Regions from separate parts of the Streptomyces thermocarboxydus genome, predicted to be linked through region 1. Evidence: riboswitches for the same ligand, from Rfam matches in the RefSeq annotation. Region 1 holds a riboswitch; the other holds the start of a gene.
The links. Region 1 has a riboswitch for cobalamin ahead of AY578_RS30040 (GHMP family kinase ATP-binding protein). Riboswitches for the same ligand answer to the same signal wherever they lie in the genome.

Region 2: another riboswitch for cobalamin. It lies ahead of AY578_RS25610 (energy-coupling factor ABC transporter permease); the one in region 1 lies ahead of AY578_RS30040 (GHMP family kinase ATP-binding protein).

The regions. Positions count from the first base shown of each region.
Region 1 covers NZ_CP058273.1:6,575,264-6,578,524, forward strand. Annotated here, with positions in the region: gene AY578_RS30035 (cysteine synthase family protein) at 1-562, opposite strand, end outside; gene AY578_RS30040 (GHMP family kinase ATP-binding protein) at 559-1,365, opposite strand; cobalamin riboswitch at 1,663-1,887, opposite strand; gene AY578_RS30045 (ferric reductase-like transmembrane domain-containing protein) at 2,137-3,084, shown strand; cobalamin riboswitch at 3,155-3,261, shown strand, end outside.
Region 2 covers NZ_CP058273.1:5,577,548-5,580,808, reverse strand. Annotated here, with positions in the region: gene AY578_RS25615 (ABC transporter substrate-binding protein) at 1-1,543, opposite strand, end outside; cobalamin riboswitch at 1,745-1,927, shown strand; gene AY578_RS25610 (energy-coupling factor ABC transporter permease) at 1,958-2,677, shown strand; partial or broken gene AY578_RS25605 (energy-coupling factor ABC transporter substrate-binding protein) at 2,674-2,922, shown strand; gene cbiQ (cobalt ECF transporter T component CbiQ) at 3,148-3,261, shown strand, end outside.

The DNA.
Region 1 (3,261 bases):
GCACCGAGGGGTCCGCAACGCGCAGGCGTTCCACGATGCCGCCGGTCGAGGCTCCGGAACCCACCCCGCCGACGACGGTCAGCCGTGCGGCCGGGAACTCCGCCGCGATCCGGTCGGCGACCTCCTGGTAGCCAAGGTAGTGGACGTCGTCGTGGTACTGGCGCATCCAGTGGTGGCCGGGATCCTCGGCGAGGATCTCGCGCACCCGTCGCACCCTCAGTTCCTGGTCGAGCTTGAGGTTCCGCGACGGTCTGACCTGCTCCACCGCGGCGCCGAGGATTTCCAGTTGGGCGAGGGTGGTGGCGTCCACGGTGGTGGACGCGACGATGTGGCACCGCATGCCGTACCGGTGGCAGGCCAGCGCGAGGGCGTAGGCGTAGATGCCGCTGGAGCTGTCGATCAGGGTCTGGCCCGGACGGACCGTGCCCCGCTCCAGCAGATGACGGACAGCGGCCAGGGCCGAGTAGATCTTCATCGACTCGAACCGCAGCAGGACCAGGCCGTCGGTGAGCCGGACGAGGTCCGGGACTTTCAGGGCGTCGGCGATGTGGGGGTGGATCACCCGTAGCCTCCTTGGGTGAAGGTGCACTGGTGGCCGAGCGAGTGGAAGAACGAGGAGAGTTCGGACTTGACCTCGGCCCGTGGGTGTGAGGCGAAGAGATAGCCGGCCAGGCAGCCGGTGTGGGCTACGAAGACGCCGTCGGCGCCGAACCGCTCACGATGAGCCTGCAGGCTGCTGAAGGTCGCCTTGGGCAGCACCTCCTGGGACAACGCGGCGCTGGTCGTCGCGGCCCGGGCGACGGCGGCCGGGTCACCCGAGTCGAAGCCCTTCAGCAGATCGGTCAGACACCGGTGGTACTCCTCGCCGCGGCGCCGGTAGTGGTCCAGCAGCAGGGGAGTGACGGCGGCGGTGTCCACCGTGCCGGGTTCCGTGACGTAGGCGGTGTGGAAGCCGATGTCCTGGCCCAGCCGCCGCACCACCCGGTGCCGGCCGCTGAGGTACAGGGCGAACTCGTCGAGGAAGACGCTGTCGGCGCGCTCGATGTCCGTCAGGACGCCGAGGACCACGTCCGTGTCGTACGGCAGGGAGAAGACACGGAACAGACAGCGCAGCGTCGCCACGATGTCCGCCGTGGAACTGGCCATCCCCACGCCCACCGGAAGTTCGGAGTGGGTGCGCCAGTCGCCAGGGGGCAGGGCGAAACCGTAGTGGTCCAGGAAGAGCCGGGCCGCTGTCGCCGACTTCTCACCCAGTGCCGGCGGACGTGGCGGGCCGGCCGTCGTCCTCGGTGTGAAGTACACCCATGAGTGGCGGTCCACGGGGAAGGACACCACCGCGATCTCGGGATCGGTGTCCGGTCGCAACGGGCCTTGGTACAGCTCGCCCAGAGTGCCGTGGCAGACACCGGACACCGCGCCTCCGGATGAGTCCCGTTCCCGGAGGAAGCCCGCGACGGGTCCGGGCCTCGTCGGCTCCGGTCTGCCGGACGACACACCGGCCCGGGGTCGGTACGGCCGACGCGAACAGGCTGGGTCCCGCACACCGTCCTCCTCCGTACCGGGCGTTGAACACCGACAGGGAAGGAGGCGCGGCCACACGCACGACGTACGACCGCCCATACCGCCAACCCAGTCCACGAGGTCACGTGCACAGCCCGCGGGACGCGGGCGCAGTGGCAGGTCTTCGGACTCGCGGGCACGTCTGCCGAAAGGGCGGACACCTACCGGCCGTCTCTTCCCCGGCCCTGACGCGGGCCCAGTGACACCGACGGCTTTCGTTCCCACTCACCGCTGCGGGACAGTCCCGGACTCACACCGGGTTCCCTCTTGCGTCGCGCCACCGGGCGTCCGGGTGGACGGGAGGCGCGAACCGACTGCGAGGATCAGCGTAGAGGCGCTCGTGCTTCCTGCGACAGTGGAGCCTCGGCGGGTTGTCCTGAATGTGGAGGTGACGCAGAACAAGGTGTGCCTCCACGCGCGGTTCTCGTGGCGGCTCTGGCCGGATAACGCCTTCGGAGATCACTCCCTCATCAGCCAGACTTGTTGCCTCACGCCACATGCGCACCGCTGCTGCGGTGGCCCGTGCCCGGGAGGCCCCTGATGACGTCAGACGTGAGGCCGGACGAAGACGGGGCGATGACCCCGTTGCCCGGAGGGAAACGGCCTCCCGGTGACCGCGTCGCGCTGCGCGGCGATCTGCGGGCCGCCCTGCCCGACGCCACCGCGGCGGTGGTGGTCACGGCGCTCGTGTTCGCGTTCCTGTGGGCGCGCATGGATTCGGGTGCTTCGGACACCGTCGCGGTCATGCCGTTCATGGACGATCCCGGCACCTACTGGATGTACCTGCTCAGCCAGGCGTTCGGCTGGTCGGCCCTGCTGTGGGCGTGGGGCACGGTCATGCTCGGCCTGGTGCTGTCGGGGCCACGCCCCGCCCGGCTGCCGGTCTCCCGGCAGGTGCTGGAGCGCTGGCACCGCACCACCAGCCTGACGACCATGGCCCTGATGTTCGCGCACGCGCTGATGTTCGCGGCGGAACTCGTCCGCTACGAGACGAAGGTGGACTGGGCCGAGCGGTTGTGGGTGGCCTTCGCGGACACCTTCGTGCCGGGCTGGTACGACTCCGGAACCGGCCAGGTCGCCATCCCGATCGGCCAGGGCGCCCTGTACCTGGCGATTCCGCTGGGGCTGCTGTTCTACGTCCGGCACCGTATCGGAGCGAACACCTGGCGCCGGCTGCACCGGTTCGTGATCGTCGTGTACGTGCTGAGCGTGTGGCACACCCTGTTGTACGGGACCAACGTCTGGTACGGGGAATGGCCGCGCACCATGCTGTGGCTGCTGCAACTGCCGGTCGCGGCCCTGCTGTTGATCCGTCTGCTGAGACCGGCCCGGCGGGCGGAACGGCTGGGGCCGGCCGGCGGGGGCGTGGGCCGGCCGGGTTGGTGGCTACGGGCGGCGGGACGGGTCGCCGTCGGGGCCGTCGTCGTCGGGCTCCTCGTCGTGGTGGTGTCCGGCCGTGACGGAGGGCGGGACCGTCCGACCCATCCGCCCGCGACGGCCCCGCACGCTCAGGAGACGGACTGACGGCCGACTCGGAGCGGGCCGGACGGTGTACCGGGATGGGAGGATGAGCAGCGACAGGGCGACGGCGGACGAGGAAGCCGGTGTGAATCCGGCGCGGTCCCGCCACTGTGATCGGAGAGCAAGTCCCGACAGGCCACTGCCCGGTAGCGGGTGGGAAGGCCGGGACGAGCATTGACC
Region 2 (3,261 bases), 1.0 Mb from region 1:
AGCCGTGCTCGTGCGGTTCGGTCTGGGTGGTGAGGCCCTTCCAGCGGTCGGCGAGCACGTACAGGTGGTCGATGTGGGTGAGGAAGGTGTAGCCGGGGTCCTTCACGAGGGCGCGCTGGAGGGCGTCGTAGGCGGCCTTGCGGGTCGCGGGGTCCTGGCTGCGGCGGCCGGTCTCCAGCGCGCGGTCGACGGCCGGGTTGTCGTAGTGCGCCATGTTGTTGAAGCCGTCGCCGGCGAGGGAGGAGTGCAGCATGGTGTAGAGCCCGAAGTCGGGGTCGCCGGTGCTGCCGAAGCCCGCGAGGACGGCGTCGCGGTTCATGCGGGGCTCGATGACCTCCCAGGTGGCGCTCTCCACGCGGACGTCGATGCCGGCCTTCTTGGCGTCGGAGGCGTAGGCGAGGGCGTGGTCCTGGCGGACCTTGTCGCCGGAGGGGTAGTACAGCGTGAAGCGGGCGGGGCGGCCGTCCTTGGCGCGGATGCCGTCCTCGCGCTTCGTCCAGCCGGCGGCGTCGAGGATGCGGCCGGCCTTCGCGAGGTCGCGCGACCGCTCGGTCTCCTTGGCGAACCACGGGTCGTCGACGGGCAGCGGCCCGTAGGCGGGGCGTCCCGCGCCGTCGAGGATCTTGTCGACCATGGCCTGCCGGTCGACGGCGAGGTCGAGGGCGCGGCGGATCGCGGTGTCGCCGGTGACGGGGTTGCCGCTGGGGAGGGTGACGACGCGGACGTCGTAGGAGGTGGCCCGGTACGTCTTCCTGCCGTCGTCGCTCTTGAAGGTGGCGGCGAGGTTGGGCGGGAGGACCGCGCCGTCGAGGTCGCCGGAGCGGAGCCGGGTGGCGCGGACGTCGTCGTCGGCGACGATCGCCATGGTGAGTTTCTTCACCTTCGGGGCGCCGCCCCAGTAGTGCGGGTTGGCCTTGAAGGTCAGCTTCTCGCCCTTGCGCCAGTCGACGAGGACGTACGGTCCGGTGCCGACCGGCTTGGTGTTGAAGGGCCCGGTGTTGGGGTCCTGCTTCCCGGCGATGTGCTCGGGGACGATCGGCAGCACCGTGCGGGCGGCGAACGGCGCGTAGGGGTGGTGGAGGGTGAAGACGACCGTGTCGTCGCCCACCGCCCGGACGCTTTCGACGGCCGCGAGTTCGCTCTTGGCGGTGTTGTTGGTGTCGTCGTCGAGGACCGTGCGGTACGTGAAGACGACGTCCCGCGCGGTCAGCGGCGTGCCGTCGCTGAACCTCACGCCCTCGCGCAGGGTGTACGTGTAGGTGCGTCCGCCGTCCGTGATCCGCGGAAGCGCCCTGGCCAGGGCGGGTTTCAACGTCATGTCGGCGGTGCGGGCGAGCAGGCCGTCGAACAGCTTGGAGTTGCCGTCCTTGCCGTAGCCGAGGAGCGGGCTGAGGGTGTCGGGCTCGGTGGAGACGCCGATCACCACGGACTCGCCGGCCGCCCCCGCGTCCGTGCCGCCGGAGCCCGGCGCCGAGCAGGCGGAGACCGCCGTGGCCGTCGCCAGCACGGCGGCGGCGCCCCGTATGCGTCGTCGGGTCGTCATCGAACCTCACATCCCTGTTGCCGGTCAATCGCTCTTGCATATTAATTGCAAGAAGACCTTGCCCGGAACGCCGGCCGACCAGTCCCCCGGTTCCCGGGCGGCCGTCCCGGGGCCCGAACGCGCAGGTGTGCGCCGGGGTGCGAGCCGCCGGGCGCCCTCCGCGCGCCCCTGTCGCCGCTTGTCACCGGGCCGCGGCGGGGACTACTGTCACCACGCCTTGGTGACGGGAAATCGGTGCGATACCGGTGCGGCCCTCGCCACTGTGATCGGGAAGTCCGGCTCCGGCCCTCGCGGGCAGCCACTGGGTCCTTCGGGACCCGGGAAGGCGGAGCACGGGCGGTGGTACCCGTCAGCCAGGAGACCGGCCAAGGCGCGTCAACCATCCACGAGGTGCTGGAGAGGGTCTGCCGAGCCATGCACATTGCCGAGGGTTTCCTGCCTCCGGCGCACGCGGTCGCCTGGGGCGTCGCGTCGGCGCCGTTCGTCGTCCACGGAGCCCGGTCGCTCGTCCGTGACGTCAGAGAACATCCCGAGAGCACGCTCCTGCTGGGCGCGTCGGGAGCGTTCACGTTCGTCCTGTCCGCGCTGAAGCTCCCGTCGGTGACAGGGAGTTGCTCCCATCCCACCGGCACGGGGCTGGGCGCGATCCTGTTCCGGCCGCCGGTCATGGCGGTGCTCGGGACCATCACCCTGCTGTTCCAGGCGCTGCTGCTCGCCCACGGCGGGCTCACCACGCTCGGCGCCAACGTCTTCTCCCTGGCGATCGTCGGCCCCTGGGCCGGGTACGGCGCCTACCGGCTGCTGCGCCGGTACGGCGTGCCGCTGATGGGCGCGGTGTTCTGCGGCGCGTTCGTCGCCGACCTGTCGACGTACTGCGTGACGAGCGTCCAGCTCGCGCTGGCGTTCCCCGACCCGGGCAGCGGATTCCTGGGCGCGCTCGGCAAGTTCGGCTCCATCTTCGCCGTCACGCAGATCCCGCTCGCGGTCAGCGAGGGGCTGCTGACCGTGCTGGTGATGCGCCTGCTGGTGCAGTCCAGCAAGGGCGAGCTGACCCGGCTCGGCGTGCTGGTCACCTCGGTGGCCGACGGCAAGCGGGCCGCGGAGGCCGAGTCGCCCGAGGCGGTGGCCCGATGAGCCGCAACGCGAAGATCAACACGCTGCTCCTGCTGCTCGTCGCCGCTCTAGCCGTGATCCCGCTGGCGTTCGGGCTCGGCGACCACAAGGAGGAGCCGTTCGCCGGCGCGGACGGCGAGGCGGAGACCGCGATCACCGAGATCGACCCGGACTACGAGCCATGGTTCTCGCCGCTGTACGAACCGCCGTCCGGGGAGATCGAGTCGGCGCTGTTCGCCGTCCAGGCGGCGCTCGGCGCGGGCGTGCTGGCGTACTACTTCGGGCTGCGGCGTGGCCGGCGGCAGGGCGAGGCGCGGGCCCGGGAGCGGGAGCGGGCCGGCGTTCAGACCCCGGAAGGGGCGCGTGAGCAGGCCGCCGGCCTGCGGGCCCCGGACGGGACGCACGAGCGGGGCGGCGGGGCGGCGACGCGGGCGCCCGGGACGACGCGGAGGTGCGCTCCGGCGCCGACGGCGGACGGGGCTGACAGGCCCGTGCTGCCGATCGACGCGGCGGCGCACAGCAGCCGCTGGCGCCGCCGCCATCCCGTGGACAAGGCCGTCCTCGGCCTCGGTCTCACCGTCCTCGCGATCTCCCTGCCCCCGTGG